DNA from 3 places in the Candidatus Aalborgicola defluviihabitans genome. Region 2 is predicted to be linked to each of the others. Evidence: predicted binding sites of a transcription regulator. Region 2 holds the regulator's gene; each other region holds the start of a gene.
What was found. Region 2 encodes FNR, which switches genes on or off when oxygen is low (the NO sensors DNR and NnrR bind a similar motif). Its sites were predicted from a motif close to TTGATNNNNATCAA; they were not measured.

Region 1 (6,377 bases), on a different contig from region 2:
CGTTGTGTGCGCCGCAGTACCGTGCGCTGATGCTACAGGCCTATGCGCTGCACCCCGACGCCTTCACTAGCAGCGTCGCTGAGCGTGAATCGTTGCCACTGTCCTGGTGGGAGCAACGCATGGCAACCGACCCAACAGCCCGTGAAGTCGTTTTTGGTGCCTTTCAAAACGGTGAACTCGTAGGTGCCGTGGGCCTGGGCCAGGAGGTGCGTGAAAAAGCCGCCCACAAAGCCACGCTGTTTGGCATGGTGGTGCAGGCCCCCTACCGCCGAGCCGGGTTGGGGCAGTTGCTGGTGCAGGCCACGCTGGACCATGCCCGCACATGGCCTGGGGTCCGCCAGGTGCTGCTGACCGTCACCCAGGGCAACGACAGCGCGCAGGCGCTGTATGCCCGCAATGGATTCGTGGCCTTTGGCGTGGAGCCCGACGCCGTGGCCGTTGGCAGCCGTTTTGTCGGCAAGGTGCATATGTGGCGGCCCCTGAATCCAAAAGGAATCCATGTAGACCGCACCTTTGGGGGGTTAAACACACCAAGGGGGGGGGCCGCCCCGGCCCCCGGGGCCCGGCCACACCGCAAGCGCAGGGGCCAGCATGGTGGCATCCCAGTGCCAGCTTGATGACGACAAAATTGGTGCCCCACACGGCGACAACCGCCAGTGCCAGCAGAAAGTGCCGCAGGGGAAGGGACGCGTGCACGGTGGCGTTCTAGCGCGTCAGGGGGCCAAGCGCTCGCGCAGCCATTGGCCATCGGGCTGCTGCATGTAGCGCAGCCGGTCGTGCAGACGGCTCTTGCGGCCCTGCCAGAATTCCCAGCGGTCCGGCTGCAACCGGTAGCCGCCCCAATGCGGCGGACGCGGCGGCTGCAACAGAAATTTGGCGGCGTATTTGGCGGCGTTGGCCACCAGTACGCCGCGACCGGAAATGACGGTGCTCTGCGGCGAGGCCCAGGCCCCCACGCGCGAGTCCAACGGGCGGCTGTGGAAATAGGCGTCGGACTCCTCAGCACTGACTTTTTCCACCCGGCCTTCAATGCGCACCACACGCTCCAGCTCCACCCAGTGGAACTGCAGGGCTGCAAACGGGTTGCCCGCCAGTTCCTGGCCCTTGCGGCTTTCGAAATTGGTGAACCAGGTGATGCCGCGTTCGTCATAGCCCTTGATCAGCACCACGCGGGTAGACGGGCGCAGGTTGCTGGCCACGGTGGCCACGGTCATGGCATTGGGTTCGGGTATTTTTGAGGCAATGGCTTCTTTCAGCCACTGGTCAAACTGTTGCAGCGGATCAGCGTGGGAGGCGCTCTCGTCGAGTTCGGCCCGCTCGTAACTCTTGCGAAGATCGGCAATGTTGGTCATCCAGCCAGTATAGAAGCGCCCGCAGCCTTGCCGGCCTTGGCCGCGTCAAACTGGACGTCGCCCATCAACTGGCCGCCTTCCTGGATCACCACCTTGCCGTAGCGAATTTTGCCGCTGACTCGGCCAGTGGAGTAGATCACCAGTTTCTCGCGCACCGTCAGGTCGCCATTGAATTCGCCATGGATTTCGGCAAAGTCGATGTCGGCTGATCCCTTGAACGCGCCCACCTCGGTGATGTGCATGACGCGCGAGTCCATTGTTGCTTCCACCGTGCCTTCCACCACCAGAGTGTCGCAATCGGTAATTTCCACGCCCTTGAGTTTGATATTGGGCCCCACGGTGAGCTTGCTGCCGCCTTCCTTGACGGGCGCCCCAGACACCGGTGCCGCCGGTTGCACGGCCGCGATGGGAGTAATTGGAGCGGTCGATGGCGTGCCCTGGTGCAATGCGGCACTTCCAGCGCCTGCACTGGAAGTGCTACTTGCGGTCGTTTGGGAGCGGCTGGTGATTGGGTCAGGGGGGCGTTTGCCAAAGAACGGAGGTTGCATAGACATCAAGGTTCCTTCAAGAAATGTGAGAACTGATACTAGCCCGGCCTCTTTGTGAAAACCCGCAATCAATTGCAACATCCGTCGTCCAAATGCCACCAAATGTTGCAAGTGCACATAGCCTGTAAGCTCGCACCCCATTGGCAACTTCTGTGTACCAAAAATGTGAAGGCGAGTAGTACCATGCACCATGTAATTCAGTTACATCGTCTATGCCAATTCTCGTATCCATCCACCCCAAAGGTGTCTTGGGCTCAGGCACCGTGCGCAGCAAGGTCGATGTCCAGCCCATTGCCCGTGACACCCTTGTTTTGAGAAAAAAATAGTCTCTAGCCCTCGTGAAATATAGGTCATGCGCTATTGAAATTATAGTAATTCGATACAGTTACCTGATCATTTAGCAAGTGTTTGACCTATGGCAAGGTAATTGCTCAAGAGGCGCCTAGCATGCACCCCAGAGTTGTCGAATGAATTGGAGGGCCTATGTTTGATCTGCCTGTTAAAAGCCTGATGGAGCCCAAAAAACTGGTTTTGCTGGCGCCGGAAACCACGGTGGCCGAGGCGGCCAAACGCATGGCGACCAAAAACACCGGTGCTACCTTGGTGATGGAGAACGACACCCTGATCGGCATCTTCACCGAGCGCGATGCCGTGTTTCGTGTACTGGCCAAGGGGCTGGACGCGCACGCCACGTTGCTGCGCCAAGTGATGACGCCAAACCCCGCCACGCTGGCACCGAACACGACCTACGGTCATGCGTTGTTGCTCATGCACGAACGCGGTTTTCGCCATGTGCCGGTGGTGGAGGGCAGTCGGGTGCTGGGTATTGTGGCGGCGCGCAATGCCATGGACCCGCAACTGGAAGAGTTTGTCTCCGAGGCGCGTCGGCGCGAACACTACCGCGAAGCCACAACCTAGGCGCGCTGAATCAATTCAATCTTGTAGCCGTCGGGGTCGGTCACAAAGGCAATCACGGTGCTGCCACCCTTGACCGGTCCGGGTTCGCGCGTCACGTTGCCGCCGGCGGCCTTGATCTTTTCACAGGCCGCATAGGCATCGGGCACACCCAGGGCAATGTGGCCATAGGCCGTGCCCATATCGTAGCTTTCCACCCCCCAGTTGTAGGTGAGTTCCAGTTCGGCGTGATCCGGGTTGGTGCCATAGCCGAGAAAGGCCAGCGAGTATTTGTACTCGGGGTTTTCAGACTTGCGGATCAGCTTCATGCCCAGGACTTGGGTGTAAAAGTCAATGGAGCGCTGCAAATTGCCTACGCGCAGCATGGTGTGCAAAAGTCGCATGGTGGGGTTCCTGAAAAGGGGGATATTTCAGTCTGATTGTGGCGCCAAATGGCTTTGGCCTTAGCCACTGGGGATAATTGACGGCATTGCCTTTTACGGACGTGCCATGACTGAATTCACCAAAGTTGTTTTGTTTACCGACACCGATGGTCGCGCGCGGTTTCGTGCGGAAGCCGTTGCGCTGACCCAGGGCACGCCCCAGTCCATGCTGTCAGACGTGTTTGCCTCGGAGGGCTACCAGTTGCGCACCAGCCCGGTCGGGTTTTGCAGCCAGTTCCACTGCACCGGTGCACCACAGTGGTGTTTCATTTTGGGTGGGCAGATGGAGATCGGCCTGCAAGGCGGCGTCTCGCGCATCTTCAAACCGGGGGAGCATTTCTATTCAGCCGATGTGCTGCCCGATGGCGCAACCTTTGACCCGGCGGTGCACGGACACTGGAGTCGTCAGGTAGGAGACGATCCGCTGGTGACGTTGTTTGTGCGGGGCAGGGCCGTCCTGAGGTGCCCAGGGGGCGTTGCTGGGGCCGCGCAGCGACACTTAGCCGCCCTGCATTTCGCCGGACAACAGGGTCACTACGCCGGGCGTCCCCGCTTTGACCGACCGGATCAGGGCATGGGCCACATCCTTGGCCGCAATGGCGCGGTAATTACTGGGAAGCAGCGGGCCGAGCTTGCGGGTCAACATCAGGCCCAAGCCTTCGCCCGCGCGGCCCGGCTGATTCAAGGCTGTGCGGTCGCCGTCAATCAGGGAAGGGCGGGCAATGACTAGACTTTTAAAGCCCATGCGGGCCAGCGAGACTTCCATCTCGCCCTTGATGCGGTTGTAGAAAACCGAGGACTGGCTGTTGGCGCCCATGGCGCTGACAACTCCTAATTTGGTAGCACCTGAAGCTTTAACGGCGAGGGCTAGCGCCTCAACAGCCTTCAAGTCTATGGCGCGAAACGCCTCCTGGCTGCCGGCCACTTTGATGGTGGTGCCCAAGGCGATGAAGCAATCATCCACCCGGGGCAGATCGTGCGGCAGGGCCGCAAAATCCACCACATGGCAGAAGAGCTTGGGATGCTTCTGTTCCAGCGTGCGGCGGCCCACGCAGTGAACCGCCGAATAGGTCTTATCGGCTAAAAGGGCCGCGAGGATTTCCTGACCCACGAGGCCCGTTGCTCCCGCCACCATAGCCACCCGAGCGTTGTCCACCATTTCCGCCTCCATTGCCAGAACCGCCGCGATTACCGCCGCCATAACCACGGCGAGCGCCGCGTTCGGCCATCATATCGACACTGGTACGCATCGGGTCGGGTTGTCCACCGGCTGCGGTGCGGGGAGCGCGTGGCTCGCCCATGCCGCCACCAGCGGCAAAGCGGCCTTCGTGGCTGCGTGGTTGCTCGTCACCAGCGGGTGCGCGATCACGATTGGGACCGCGACCCGGTCCTTGGCCCTGACCCTGGGGCCCGGGCACCTTGTGGTCGGGGAGCGTGTTCACCGCCACGGCCTGCGCCGCCACCGCCGTTGCCACGCGGGCCCTTGGCCACCACGCCTCCGCTGTTACCACCACCATTGCCTCCGCCTGCGCCTCGACCGCCACCCTGGCCGGTCTTGTTCTCACGCACGCGCTGCAGCATTTCGGTGCGGGCGGCCTTGGCGGCAGCCTGCATCACGTCGCGGCTTGGCGGTTTGCCGGCGCCACCCCAAATCGTTTGGCGTCCCATGGCGATGGGTTCACCCTTTTCGCCCGGTTCGGGGCCAAAGCCTTCCACCACTTTGACTTCAATGTTTTGCTTGGTAAAGCGCTCAATGTCTTGCATGAAGCCTTCTTCATCCAGGCACACCAGGTTCACGGCGGCACCGTCGGCTCCGGCGCGACCGGTGCGGCCAATGCGGTGCACATAGTCTTCGCTGACGTTGGGGATTTCGTAGTTCACCACGTGCGGCAGATCGTCAATGTCAATGCCACGGGCGGCAATGTCGGTTGCCACCAAAGCGCGCACGTCGCCGCTTTTGAAACCGGCCAGTGCTTGCGTGCGCGCAGCCTGGCTCTTGTTGCCGTGCAGGGCCATGGCGGTGATGCCATTCTTTTCCAGAAATTCGGCCACGTTGTTGGCACCAAACTTGGTGCGGGTGAACACCAGCACCTGGCTCCAGTTGTGTTCGTTGATGATGTGGGCCAACAGGGCCTTTTTCTTGCCGCGGCCGACGGGGTGGATCACCTGGGTGATGCGTTGTACCGTGGTGTTGCGCGGCGTGACCTGCACGCTCTGTGGGTCTTTGAGCAGGCCGGCGGCCAGTTCGCGGATTTCGTCGCTGAAAGTGGCGGAGAACAGCAAGCTTTGCTTTTCCTTGGGAACAGCGGCCAGCACCTTTTTCACGTCATGGATAAAGCCCATGTCGAGCATGCGGTCGGCTTCATCAAGAACCAACATTTGCACTTGGCCCAGGTCCAGCATGCCTTGTTGCATCAGGTCCAAAAGGCGGCCAGGAGTGGCCACCAGAATGTCCACGCCCTTTTTGAGTTTGGAGATTTGCGGGTTCATGCCCACGCCGCCAAAGATCACGGTGCTGCTGAGTTGCAGGTATTTGCCGTAGGTGCGTATCGATTCCTCGACCTGTGCGGCCAGTTCGCGGGTGGGGGTCAGTACCAAGGCACGGATGCCAGTGCCACCAAACTTGTTTTGCGCGCTACGGCTCATGGTAAGGCGGTGCAGCATGGGCAGGGTAAAGGCTGCGGTCTTGCCGGTGCCGGTCTGGGCGCCGCCGAGCAGGTCGCGGCCCTCCAGAATCAGGGGAATGGCCTGGGCCTGAATGGCAGTTGGGATCTCGTAACCTTGCTCGCGCACGGCTTTGACGATGGCCGCAGCCAGATTCAATTCTTCAAATGTCATGGATTGTGGCGCCCATCCAGGGCGCTTGGGATATCGGCCTGTCCCGGGGCCTGGGCACCGGTTCAGTCAAAGGCAGATAGATTCAAAAGCGGGACGCAGGTTGTGATACCAGTCCCCAGCAATGTGCTGACGTTGTGGGCAACTGAAGCACCGCAACTGCGCGCATTGTCGCACGTTGTGCCAGGAAGTGCTAAAAAGGCAGCAACAGTTGTTTTGTTGACGCGACGCCCACAGTAACATTGTGGCCAGGGGGCTAGTCTTTACGCCCTGCAACTGGGAGAATCTTCACACAATGAAAAAGT
Region 2 (6,377 bases):
CGCCCCCCGCCCTTGGTTAGCTGCAAATGCACGGGTGCGGGCCCAAACCCTCCGTGCCGTGCTTTCCAGCCAAACGGGCTGACGGGCCTGAAACAACAGCATCAACCCCAGCACCAATGCGGCGACGTGAAACAGGGACCAGACAGGGCGCAACGCAGCAGACTGCACGGTCAGCCAACCGAGGCCCTGCAGCGAAGCAGCAGCCAAGCCCCCGAGGATGGCGTAACCAATGATGCGACCCAATTGAAAGGTCCACAGGGCCGTATTCTTGTGGGGTCCAGCTGCCTGGCTGATACCGGCGCACGCCGCACCACACATGGCAACACAGTGGGGGCCGCCAGCCAAGCCCATGAGCAGCGCCGTCAGCGCCAGAGAAGATTGCATCGGCGCATGCTAAATGATCTTGGAAAACCGCGCCCGCGTGCGGTCGGTCTGCAGGTAGCGGTCAAACACCATGGCAACCGCGCGCACAAAGAACCAGCCCTGGGCCGTAACCTGAATGCCCGTGTCATCCACGGTCACCAGGCCTTGTTCCACCAGAGACTGCAGGTCTTCCAGCTCCCGGGTAAAGTAGTTGCGGCAATCGACAAGATAGGCCAGGTCAATGGATTCAAACAGAACTTGACCCTGGCACATCAACGACATGATCACGGCGCGGCGCACCAGATCGTCCCGCGACAGCGCCAACCCGCGCACCACTGGCAAACGACCCTGGTCGATCAGGTCGCAATACTCTTCAAGCGTCTTGGCGTTTTGGCTGTAGGTGGCGCCCACCCGGCCAATGGAGGACACGCCCAAACCAATCATGTCGCAAGCGGGTTGTGTGCTGTAGCCCTGGAAGTTGCGGTGCAGGCGTCCTTGGCGTTTGGCAATGGCCAATGCATCGTCAGGCAGCGCAAAGTGGTCCATACCCACGTACACGTAGCCCGCCGACAAAAAGGACACCAGGGAACGCGACAGCATGGCCACCTTGGCCGCCGCGTTGGGCAGCGTCTGCGCATCAATGCGCCGCTGGGGTTTGAAGCGCTCGGGCAAATGGGCGTAGGCATAGAGCGCAATGCGGTCTGGCCGCAACTGGTTGACCTGCTCCAACGTGCGGGCAAATGACTCAGGCGTCTGGCGCGGCAGGCCATAAATTAAATCAATGTTGATGGAGTCAAAGCCGCGTTTGCGCGCGGCGTCGATCAGTGCGAACACCTGCTCGGCCGGTTGCACCCGGTGCACCGCCTTTTGCACAGCGGGGTCGAAGTCTTGCACACCAAAACTCAGTCGGTTGAAACCGAGTTCCGTCAGGGTGTCCAGTCGGGCGGCATCTACCGTCCGTGGATCAATTTCTATGGAATATTCACCGCCTGGCGCCAGGGTGAAGTTGCGCCGCAACATGGCCATCAACTCGCGCAATTCATCGTCGCGCAGAAATGTCGGGCTGCCACCACCCAAATGCAACTGACTGATGGTCTGACCCTGGCCGATGTATTGGGTATGCAGGTCTACCTCGCGGCTGAGGTAACTCAGATACGATGCAGCCTTTTCGTGGTGCTTGGTGATGATTTTGTTGCAAGCACAGTAGTAGCACAGAGATTCGCAAAACGGAATGTGCACATACAGCGAAAGTGGCCGGGAGCGGGCGGCCAGGCCCGTGCGGCGCTGGGTTAGTGCCTGCACATAATCGTCGGTCGTGAAAGCCTCGACAAAACGGTCAGCCGTTGGAAAGGATGTGTATCGGGGACCAGGCACATCGAATCGACTCAACAATTCTTCGGGAACGATTTGAACTGGCACGCTCATGAAAACTCCGGACAAAACGGGCCCAACTTTGCAGCATTTCCTCCACGGTCCGCTTGATTTGAATCAAGAACAACTAAAGTGGGTAAACTGAGGGGGTCCAGATTTTGGCGCACGCTATGCTCGATCAACAACCCGCACCTCTACTCTGCCCCGAAACCAAGACTCAACCCGCCGTCAAGGGCGCAAGTAAAGTGGCTCCATTGATTGCACAAACCATCAAGGTCGCGTGTTCCAACTGCAATTTGCGCGAGTTGTGCATGCCCATGGGTTTGACCTCCGCGGAGATGGATCGTATTGAAGATGTGGTGGCCAGTCGGCGCAAGATCAAGCGTGGCACCACCCTGTTTCGTAACGGTGAAAAGTTCACCAGCTTGTATGCGATTCGTACCGGCTTCTTCAAAACCTGCGTGGCGTCTGAAGATGGACGCGACCAGGTAACGGGTTTTCAGATGGCTGGCGAGGTTATTGGCCTGGACGGTATCGTCAACGACCACCACACCTGCGATGCGGTGGCCCTGGAAGACGCGGAAGTCTGCGTCATGCCGTTTGACCGTATCGAAGAACTCTCACGGGAAGTCAACGCCTTGCAGCGCCATGTTCACAAGATCATGAGCCGCGAAATCGTCCGTGAAAACGGTGTCATGCTGCTGCTGGGCAGCATGCGCGCAGAAGAACGTCTGGCAGCCTTCCTGTTGAATTTGGTGCAACGCCTGCACGCCCGGGGATTCTCTCAACATGAATTGGTGCTGCGCATGACACGCGAAGAAATTGGCAGCTATCTAGGATTGAAACTGGAGACCGTGAGCCGCACATTCTCCAAGTTTGTAGATGACGGCATCATTGAAGTGAAGCAGCGCCATGTGCGCATCCTGAGTACCGATGCGCTGCGCGAAATCGTCAATACCAAGATGGGTGGCTAGCAGGATTCCTGCTTGGGGCAGCCGTCCGGACGCTGCGTGGGAGTCAGAGGGCAGCGGTTCACCTCAAAAGGCGACATGGACAGCAGACTCGTCAGTCCGCTTGACACAACCATGATGGCCCAGAAGACAAAGAATGCAATCGTGTAGGTACCCTGCCGGGACCAATCCAATGGCATGCCAAACCAATGCACATCTTGCGGGTCAACCATGCCAAAGACCAGCATCTCCAGCACCCCGGCCATCAGGAACGCTGGCCAAATTATCCACATCAATCGTTGTTGCAACATGGCTTACCTTTGAGGAGTATTGACACCGGTGGCGGCATGATTGCGCGCCTGCATGGCGGGCGCCAGGCTGGCCGGGTTGCCTTCCAGTGTCTTGTTGATTTCCAAGCCTTTTTGGTAATAATTTTCGTCAATCACCGGGTCCTTGCCCGACGCTGCCAGGTAAAACGTGTAAAAGGAGGCAACGACCACCAGCGCGGGGCCGGCAATCACCATCCAGACATGCCCGAATTTCCACCAGGGCGTTGCGGGAGTTGGTGCGGATTGAGACATAAATTTTCCTTAGCGAGGAACAATAAAAACTGATTTTTCAGTCACCTGGCCAGTGGAACCCTGGCCAGATATCTGGAAATGAATCGTGTGTGAACCCGCAGGTGCTGCATCATACGGCGCTTGCACGCGCACTGCTGTCCAACGGGATTGTGTGGGCTCTACCACAACGTCACCCTCTGTCACCACAACCAGCCCGGGCAGCCCGTCGGCGGCAATGGTAAAACGCTGCTCGGATTCCGTAGCATTCATGATCTGCAAGCGGTACACATTTTCGATCCGCCCGCCCTCCACAATTCGGGCCAGCACACCACGGTCACGCACCACATCCACCTTGAATGGCGTGCGCAACGTCAGGCTCACGACCATGGCCACAACGATGGCGGCCAAAATGCCGGAATAGATCAACACACGGGGGCGCAGCACATGGCGCAAAGTCTGGCCCCGCGTCCAATTTTGGGTAATGGCATTCTGCGTGGAATATTTGACCAACCCACGGGCGTAACCCAACTTGTCCATGACCGTGTCACACACGTCGGCACAGGCACCACAGCCTATGCACTCGTATTGCAGGCCCTTGCGGATATCAATGCCGGTAGGGCAAACCTGCACACACAGGCTGCAATCCACGCAGGCACCCAGGTTAAGTTTGGCCGGGTCAGCCTTTCGGGAACGGGCTCCCCGGGGTTCACCGCGCGCTTCATCGTAGGTGACGATAAGGGTATCGCGATCGAACATGGCGCTTTGAAAACGCGCATACGGGCACATGTGCTTGCACACCAGCTCACGCATGAAACCTGCATTGCCATAAGTGGCAAAGCTGTAGAAAAGAAACCAGAAAACCTCCCACGAGCCCAGCTGCCAGTGCACCACCGCACCTGCCAGTTCCTTGATCGGGGTGAAGTAGCCAACAAACGTCAGTCCCGTCCACAAGCCCACTCCAAGCCACAGTGCGTGCTTGGAAACCTTGCGCAGGATCTTGTCTTTGGTCCACGGGCCGCTATCACGGCGCATACGGGCGGAGCGGTCGCCTTCTGTGAACTTTTCCAACCATAGGAATATTTCTGTATAGACGGTTTGCGGACAGGCGTAACCGCACCACAAGCGCCCGGCCACTGCCGTAAAAAGAAACAACGCCAAGGCCGAAATGACCAAAATACCGGTCAGGTAGATGAAATCCTGGGGATACAGGACAAGGCCGAAAATGTAGAAGCGGCGCGCCCCCAGATCAAACAGCACAGCCTGGCGCTGGCCCCATTCCAGCCAGGGAAGGCCATAAAAGATCAGCTGGGTCAGGAACACCATGCCCCATCGCCAGTTGGAAAAAAATCCCGCTACGCTGCGCGGGTAGATTTTTTGGCGGGCTTCGTACAGCGAGACCATCACCCCATCGTCATCGTCGGCAGGGGGCGTTCCCCCCTTACCCGTGGCGGATACGATCGGAATGATCTTGCGCGGCGGTAATGCCCTGTCGTTCAAAATTTGATGCTTTCGCTACGAACGTTTAGTTAGCCTTGGCGTTGTTCGAATAGCCCCAAACATACGCCGCCAACACCCGAATTTGACCTTCGGTCAGACGTTCCTCTTGTGCGGGCATCTGGTTGACCTTACCGTTGTTGACCATGGCCATAATGGCAGCTTCGCCGAAGCCGTGCAGCCAGATGTTGTCAGTCAGGTTGGGAGCACCCAAAGCCTGATTGCCCTTGCCGTCCGTTCCGTGGCAGGCAGCACACACCACAAACTTGGACTTGCCCAACTCGGCACGAACCGAGTCGTGCGGACTGTTGGACAGGCTCAACACGTAATTGGCCACATTCTTGACATCGTCAGCTGTGCCCACGGCTGCAGCCATGGGAGGCATAACGCCCATACGACCCTTGGTGATGGTCTCCGTGATGTTTTCCGGAGAACCACCGTGAAGCCAATCCTTATCTGTCAGATTCGGAAATCCCTTGGAGCCGCGCGCATCAGAGCCATGGCACTGGGAGCAATTGTTCATGAACAAACGCTCGCCAATGGCGTGGGCCTGCGGGTCACGCGACACTTCTTCGATGGGCATCGCCGCAAACTTGGCATATAGCGGTGCCACCTCAGCATTGCCTTTGGCAACCTCGGCGTCATACTGTCCGATGGAGGTCCACTTGGTACTGCCGGTAAAGGTGCCCAGACCAGGATACAACACTAGGTACACAACGGCGAACACGATGGTGATGATGAACAGCCACACCCACCAGCGCGGCAGGGGATTGTTCATTTCACGCAGGTCTTCATCCCATACGTGCCCGGTGCTGTTGTCGCTTGCGGTCATGGCCTTGGCCTTGCCGCTGAACCACAGCAGAAGCGCGCAGGCAAGAATGCTCACCAGCGTGATGCCGGTCACATAGACCGACCAGAAGTTGCTTGTAAAGTCGCTCATTTCAAATCCTTAATGACGGGGTCAGTCCTGCTCGAAAGGCAGGTTGGCGGCTTCCGAGAAGTCGGATGCGCGCCGCTTGGACCACGCCCACCACACAATGCCGATAAACGTAACAAAGCTGGTCACAGTAGCTAGCGACCGCAGGGTGTTGACATCAAAGTCCATATTCAACTCCTTGGTGTTTACTTGAGTGCCAGACCCAGGACCTGCAGATAGGCAACCAGGGCTTCGAGTTCAGTCTTGCCCTTGACGTCTTCCACGGCCTTGTTGATTTGCTCGTCGGTATAGGGAACGCCCACGACGCGCAGCGCCTTCATGTGGGTCGGCATGACATCGGCATCCGCCGGGGTCTTTTCCAGCCAGGGGTAGGCAGGCATGTTGGATTCCGGAACGACGTCACGTGGATTGTTCAAGTGGGTGTGGTGCCATTCATCGCTGTACTTGCCGCCCACGCGGGCCAGATCCGGGCCGGTACGTTTGCTGCCCCACTGAAACGGGTGGTCGTACACCGACTCGCCCGCCACAGAATAGTGACCGTAACGCAGGGTTTCAGCACGGAAGGGGCGAATCATTTGCGAGTGGCAGTTGTAGCAACCTTCACGTACATAGATGTCACGACCAGCCAATTGCAGCGCGGTATAGGGTAGGACACCCTTGATCGGCTCTGTGGTGGACTTCTGGAAGAACAGCGGAACGATT
Region 3 (6,377 bases), on a different contig from region 2:
CCACTTGCACGGCGCTGCCATCGACGTTTTTCCTGCAGAGCCGCAGGGCAATGACGCGGTGTTCTCTTCACCACTCACCAAGTTTGACAACGTGCTGTTGACCCCGCACATTGGCGGCTCCACCTCGGAAGCCCAAGTCAACATTGGTAGTGAAGTGGCGGCCAAGTTGGTTCGCTACGGCAACAACGGCTCCACCAACTCGGCCGTTAACTTTCCTGAAGTGGCCCTTCCCGAGCACACTGGCCGCAGCCGCCTGCTGCACATCCATCACAACGTGCCCGGTGTGTTGGCGCAGGTGAATGAGAGACTCTCAGCCGCTGGCATCAACATCGCGGCGCAGTATCTGAGCACCTTTGAAGACCTGGGCTACGTGGCGATCGACGTGGACAGCGCCGCCAGTCAATCTGCCCTGGACCAACTGCGTAGCGTGCCAGGCACCATCCGCTGCCGCATTCTGTACTGAACGCGACCATGCAACGCGCCGACGCAATCACAACCACATTCGATCCCTCCCAGCTGACCGACGTGATGAAGCCGTCAGCCCCTCAACCCATTTCATCGCTCTGAAAGGAAATCCACCATGTCCCAAGCCTGCAATCACACGACCGCCGAAGCGATCTACCCATTTGACGCACGTGGTGTGGCCAAGCGATTTCGCCATGCAGCCATCTTTGGCGCGCTGGACTCCCTCACGCCGGGCGAGACCATGCGTTTTGTCAATGACCACGACCCCATTCCCTTGCTCAACCAGCTGCAGGCTCGCTATGGTGCTGCCATTGAAATTAGCTACCTACACCGCGAACCCGGACAAATCGTGATCGACTTCGCCAAGCTCTAAATCGACACGCGGACCATAGCTGTGTGACGCAAGTCACAGACTTTGGAGGTAATTGGCGCGTCCAATAGCGGCATTACCACCCAAACAAGGAAATAGCCATGAAACTCAACGTCGGCGGCATTGACCGCATCGCGCGCATCGCCATTGGTCTGGTCTTGATCGGCCTGACCCTCACCGGCAACATTGGTCTATGGGGCTGGCTGGGCCTCGTACCGCTGGCCACCGGTGCCATCGGTTGGTGCCCGCCCTATGCCATCCTGGGGTTCAACACCTGCTCCATGAAAAAGTAACAATACGTAAGTCGCTATAAAATGTATAGCGTCTTACGTATGTTTCACGAGGGCTAATGCCCTCTTTTGCATACATAACCTTAGTGTGTAAGGTCATGTTACCGACGTCATCCCGGCGCACATCACCGCGTTATAAGTAGACAAGCCGTTACGTCTAGCGGTATGGGCCTGTTGGCCCACCTGATGCCATGACCACAGCACCTGTCCTGTCCGTTTCTTCCCAGCGGCCCACCGGAGCCGGCACACGCACCTGGAAGGCCCTCGCCGTAGTAGCTGCCAGCCTAACGGCCTTGGTGATCCCGGCGGCCCATGCCGATGAATTCAACACCGTGCTAAGCGCCGGTATTGGTGCGGCAGCGGGGGCGGTTATCGGCCATTCAATCGGTGGGCACCGTGGAGCCCTCATTGGAGCCGGTACCGGCGGTCTAATCGGCGCCAGCGTGGCGCAGCAGCAGGGATACCGCTCAGAGGCGTACATGCCCGCCCAACCTGTAGGGGACTACTACCAGAGCTACCCCACTTACTCGACTTACCCTGCCTACCGCGCACCAACACCCGTCTACTACGCACCACCACGCGTCGTGGTGGTGCGGGCACCGGTATACGTCGCGCCACAGTGGCGGCCTGAATACCGCCACGGCTACGGGAACTACTATGGCCGAGGGGGTTGGGATCAGCGCGCCTATGCACCGCCGGTTCGCTATGTGCAACCGATAAGCGATGGCCGCGGTTACCAGGATCACTACCGACGTGGTTAACGCGAACACCGCGATTATTGAGTCAGTTCGACCTCTCCCCCCAGGGCTTCAATCAGGTCGGGAATCAGCTTACGAAGCTCGCCCGTGGCAATGGCCACGTCGGCATCAAAGTGGTCATCCTGGCCATCGGCCGCGCTGGCGGGTGCACCTTCAAACACCGTCTCCAGAAATGCCAGCTTCTTGAGCTGCAGGGATTCGGTCAGCACAAAGGACACCCGGTCTGCCCAGGTCAGGGCCAACCGGGTGGGCAGCTTGCCCATGGCAATGTGCTGGGTAACCTCGTCCGTATCGAGCGCGTGGCGCGTGTAACGCACCACGGCGCGCGACTCATCGGCCGCCTTGAGCTCACACTCCCGGTCCACGCTGAAGCTGGGAGGTGCATCCTTGGTGGAGAGCCATTCGGCCATGGCGGCAATGGGTGATGTCTGGGTGTTTACCAATTGCACCACCAGCCCGTCCACCGCCTTGATCAGGCAGGTCATCACTTCATCCGCTTTGGCCTGGCTGCCGGCATCGGTCAGCAGCAAACCGGCGGCAGGGTCCACCCAGACTTGCACGCTGGACTGTTTGCTAAAGGCCATGGGCAGCAGCGATAGCCGCACCTCGTCACTGATCTCGCGCTTTTCTTTCTTGCCGGGTTTGCGCCCGGTACTGGCCTCGATGTGGTCCACCTGGTCTTGTACCTTGCGCTTGATGACCGAACCCGGCACCACCTTCACCTCCATCGCCAGCTTAAGTAGCCATTGGCCGCCCACCACCTCTACCAATGGGCCATGGGTATGGCCGCGCGGTTCCAACCAGCCGACCGACTTTTCTTGCGTGGCGCCGCACTCCACAAACTGCGCTTCCTGCAGCGCTGCTTCCAGGGGTTCGACCGCAGTCGGCCAGCCTGACACCAAACGGTAAATCATCAAATTCTTGAACACGTATTTGCCTTTATAGATTCGCGGGATTGGCCCGAGGGGTGTATTGTCATCGCTGTGAGGGAGCGCTACTTCGGTCAACTTTACAAAGTGTTATGCGATCGCAATATCCCCGATACACATAACCCGCACACTTCTTCCATGCCAGATCACGATGTCCGTGTAAGGTACCTTCAAAAAGGATGCTCCATGCAAACCACTTCTTTCAAGTCTCTCGTTCTCGCCGGCTTGCTCGCCAGTGCCGGTTTTGCCACCATGGCCCAGCCGGCAGCCGGTCAGGATGGTGGTCGTATGCCCATGGCAGGTACCAACGCAGCCGGCATGCACCAAGGTGGCCCCATGGGCGGCATGCACAACCGCATGGGCTCCGCAAAATGGGAAGCCAAGATGGCGAAGCGCCAGGATGCACTCAAGGCCAAGCTCAAGCTCGCGCCTGAGCAGGAAGGCGCCTGGACAACCTTCACCACCGCCATGAAACCGCCCGCTCGCGGGGATATGAAGCGCCCGGACCGTGCAGAGATGGAAAAACTAACTACTCCTGAGCGCATTGACAAAATGCACGCCCTGCGCACGGAGCGCATGGCGGCCATGAATGCCGCCATGGACAAGCGCGAAGATGCGACAAAGACTTTCTACGGCGCGCTCAATGCCGACCAGAAGACGGTATTTGATGCCGAACATGCCCGCATGGGTGCTCACTACGGCGATCGCCACAGCTGGCGTGGCGCAGGGTACAAGGGTGGCGACAAGCCAGCCAAGTCTCAGTAAAACTTCCGCTTACGCCAGCAGCGTCTTGAGTTCGCCGCTGGTAATCAACTTATCCAAATCATTCGCACCCCCAACCAGGGTGCCTTTGACAAAAACCATGGGTAGCGTGGGCCAGCCGGTCCACAGTTTCAAGGCATTGCGCTCGCGCCACTGGCTGAAATAGTTGCCATAAGTCAGGTAGTGATATGGCACACCAGCAGCGTCGAGCAGCTTGCGGGCCTTCTTTGGAAACGGGTTCTGCCCCATACCCACCACCACCACGGCGTGCGTGCCCACGGCCGCCTGCACTTCCTTTACGATGGCCTGTTGGTGGGAGGCCACCCTCTCGCGGATGGCGGGGTGGATGCGGGATTCGTCAAGTATGGAACGCGGCATGCTGAGTTTCCCTAGGTTGCTGCAAAAACGACCATTATCGACGGCTGCAAATCTATGCGCCGCTCACTTGATGGATATCAAACCGCTATAGTGTTTGCAGATCTACACTGCGCCGCTTGGCGCCCCATCGCCATGCCCCAGTCTCTCACCATGCTACCTACGGTGCGTACCATTTCCCTGCAGCGTCCATTGGTCTGGCTGGTCTATGCCTGGCGGGACATGGCGTGCGTGGGTTGGCTCAGTTTTGCCCACGGCCTGGTGTTGGCCTGCGCTGGTGCGGCCATCGTGGCCGTGGCCGGCCAGCGCTTTTGGCTGCTGGCCGGCGCACTCTCGGGGTTTTTGGTCATTGCACCGGTACTGGCCACCAGTCTGTACGCGCTGAGCCGCAGTGTGGAGCGCCATGAGCAGGTCGGCATGGGCGTGGTGATGAAAACCTGGCTCAACTGGCAAAACAGCCACTTCAACAAATGGGGCAACGATTACTGGTGCATGGTGCAGTTTGGTGCGCTGCTGGCCTTGGCCGCTACCGGTTGGGTGGTGACGTCTGCTGCCCTCATCACCTTGCTGGCACCCGTGCCCATCCTGGGGCCCCTGGACTTTGTGCACCATGTGGTGCTGGCTCCAGACAGCCGCTTGTTTGCGCTCTGGCTGGCGCTGGGGGGTATCCTGGCCGCGCCCCTGTTTGCTTCCAGCGTGGTGTCCATGCAGTTGCTGCTGGATCGCCGCGTTACCCTGATGCAGGCCGTTCTGACCAGCTGGCAGGTGGTGCTGGCCAACCCCATACCTCTGGGCCTTTGGGCAGCATTGATCATGCTGTTTACCCTGATGGGACTGGGCTCCTTGTTTATTGGGCTGATTGCGGTGGTACCCATGCTGGGTCACGCCAGCTGGCACGCTTACCGTGATCTGGTAGATGCCAGCAACTTACCCCTGCGCGATTAGGCGCCTGTGGCGTCCACTGGATACGGAACCCTAAATGTTTGGTTTTACGGAAGAACAAATTGCAAGCTTTGGCCTGACCTTCGGCGTGGGGGCCTTCATGCTCTACATGCTGTTCATCATTGGTCACCTGGCCTGGGAATCCAAGGCCGGCAAATTTGGCACCTTTGTGATTTTTTTAGGTCTGGCCTTTGGCATGGTGGGTTTCGTGGCCAAGGGCGTTATCCAGTGGTACATGACCAAATAAGGATACATAAACCGTGAGAACGTTTTACGCATTCCTCTCAAACCAACGTCGACTTTTCCTCATTCTCGCTGCCTCTGCCATGGTTGCAATTTTGGTTTCCGTTGCAGCTGCGTTGTACTTCTCCGGCTCGAAGGAGCAAGCCGTTGCGGTGTTGGCGAAGGATGAAATTGTCATCCTAAGAACACCTGGCGGAATGCTTGAGGTGAGCACTCTTATTCGAAACGAGGTGTTTCAATGGAGCACTGAATACACGTGCCTTCCACTGGATTGTGGGAAGCTTTTTGGAAAGACAATTTCTGAGGTTCGTGTGCCAGTTCACTACACGTACCGAATTCCACTTGCAGCACAGTGGAGCTTAAAACGGGTGGGCCAGCATTTCGAACTTGCCGCGCCGACGCCACAACCAAAATTGCCGGCAGCGATTGATGTCAAAAAGCTTGAGATTCGCACAGACAAGGCTTGGTTTTCACCCGACAAGACTGAACACAGGGAATCAGTCATTCGCAACATTGGGCCAGAATTCGATCGAAGGGCACAACAACAGAAGTACCTGGACGCCCAGCGCGATGATGCCAAAAAAACAGTCGCGGAGTTTGCACAAAAATGGATGCTCGCACAAGGTGTAGCGGCAAACCTGCGTGGCTATCCGATTCGCGTCAGTTTCCCGGATGATCCGCGTCCGCAGTAATTGCTATCAACCAAACGGTCGGATGCCTATCAGCAGGCCGTGCAGCTTAAAGGCAAACGCAGCCCAGGCCACAACGCCCAACACAACCGCAATAACCGTACCAGACACTGTACCGGCTGGGTACTGGGTGCCCGCAGCGCGATCACGCCGGCGTGCCGATATAAAGTCCAGCACTCCCCAGGCCAGAAAACCACCAAACAGCAATACATGGGCCAGGGTGCCATTGGACAATAAATGGGCCAGCGCCCATGACTTGACCCCCAACACCATGGGGTGGTGCAACCGAGCCTTGATGCCGTTGTGCGGCACGTAGGCCGCGGTTACCAACACAAAGGCCACTAGCGTTAATAGTGAGGCGGCGTGGCGCATGGCCGCCGGCGGTGTCCACAATATGGTGGGGGTTTCACGAGCCACGCCAAAGCCATAGACGATCAGTCCCAAACCCAAAACGGAAGCGATAGAAAACAGGCCTTTGTATGTTCCTTCACCCACACTGGCCAGGGTACGGGCACGCCAGCCATCGGCCACAATACGCACCGAGTGCACACCCA

Region 1: the regulator FNR is predicted to act here: its motif matches at 2,309-2,322, upstream of IPI80_RS12595 (cyclic nucleotide-binding/CBS domain-containing protein).
Region 3: the regulator FNR is predicted to act here: its motif matches at 4,020-4,033, upstream of IPI80_RS16140 (DUF2189 domain-containing protein).

Annotation. Positions count from the first base shown of each region.
Region 1 is NZ_JADJKN010000011.1:17,852-24,228, forward strand. It holds gene IPI80_RS12575 (GNAT family N-acetyltransferase) at 1-617, shown strand, start outside; partial or broken gene IPI80_RS12580 (EamA family transporter) at 604-696, opposite strand; gene pdxH (pyridoxamine 5'-phosphate oxidase) at 714-1,352, opposite strand; gene IPI80_RS12590 (bactofilin family protein) at 1,349-1,906, opposite strand; gene IPI80_RS12595 (cyclic nucleotide-binding/CBS domain-containing protein) at 2,384-2,818, shown strand; gene gloA (lactoylglutathione lyase) at 2,815-3,198, opposite strand; partial or broken gene IPI80_RS12605 (hypothetical protein) at 3,305-3,685, shown strand; gene IPI80_RS12610 (nucleoside-diphosphate sugar epimerase) at 3,737-4,396, opposite strand; partial or broken gene IPI80_RS12615 (DEAD/DEAH box helicase) at 4,311-6,075, opposite strand.
Region 2 is NZ_JADJKN010000008.1:223,955-230,331, forward strand. It holds gene IPI80_RS11425 (sulfite exporter TauE/SafE family protein) at 1-384, opposite strand, end outside; gene hemN (oxygen-independent coproporphyrinogen III oxidase) at 394-1,788, opposite strand; gene fnr (fumarate/nitrate reduction transcriptional regulator Fnr) at 1,989-2,708, shown strand; gene IPI80_RS11440 (hypothetical protein) at 2,705-2,995, opposite strand; gene IPI80_RS11445 (FixH family protein) at 2,999-3,265, opposite strand; gene ccoG (cytochrome c oxidase accessory protein CcoG) at 3,275-4,741, opposite strand; gene ccoP (cytochrome-c oxidase, cbb3-type subunit III) at 4,767-5,678, opposite strand; gene IPI80_RS11460 (cbb3-type cytochrome oxidase subunit 3) at 5,700-5,843, opposite strand; gene ccoO (cytochrome-c oxidase, cbb3-type subunit II) at 5,861-6,377, opposite strand, start outside.
Region 3 is NZ_JADJKN010000023.1:48,145-54,521, forward strand. It holds gene serA (phosphoglycerate dehydrogenase) at 1-463, shown strand, start outside; gene IPI80_RS16110 (DUF2249 domain-containing protein) at 581-838, shown strand; gene IPI80_RS16115 (DUF2892 domain-containing protein) at 937-1,128, shown strand; gene IPI80_RS16120 (YMGG-like glycine zipper-containing protein) at 1,317-1,886, shown strand; gene IPI80_RS16125 (recombination-associated protein RdgC) at 1,901-2,812, opposite strand; gene IPI80_RS16130 (Spy/CpxP family protein refolding chaperone) at 2,999-3,577, shown strand; gene IPI80_RS16135 (glutaredoxin domain-containing protein) at 3,587-3,952, opposite strand; gene IPI80_RS16140 (DUF2189 domain-containing protein) at 4,085-4,894, shown strand; gene IPI80_RS16145 (DUF2788 domain-containing protein) at 4,929-5,138, shown strand; gene IPI80_RS16150 (hypothetical protein) at 5,218-5,826, shown strand; gene IPI80_RS16155 (NnrU family protein) at 5,833-6,377, opposite strand, start outside.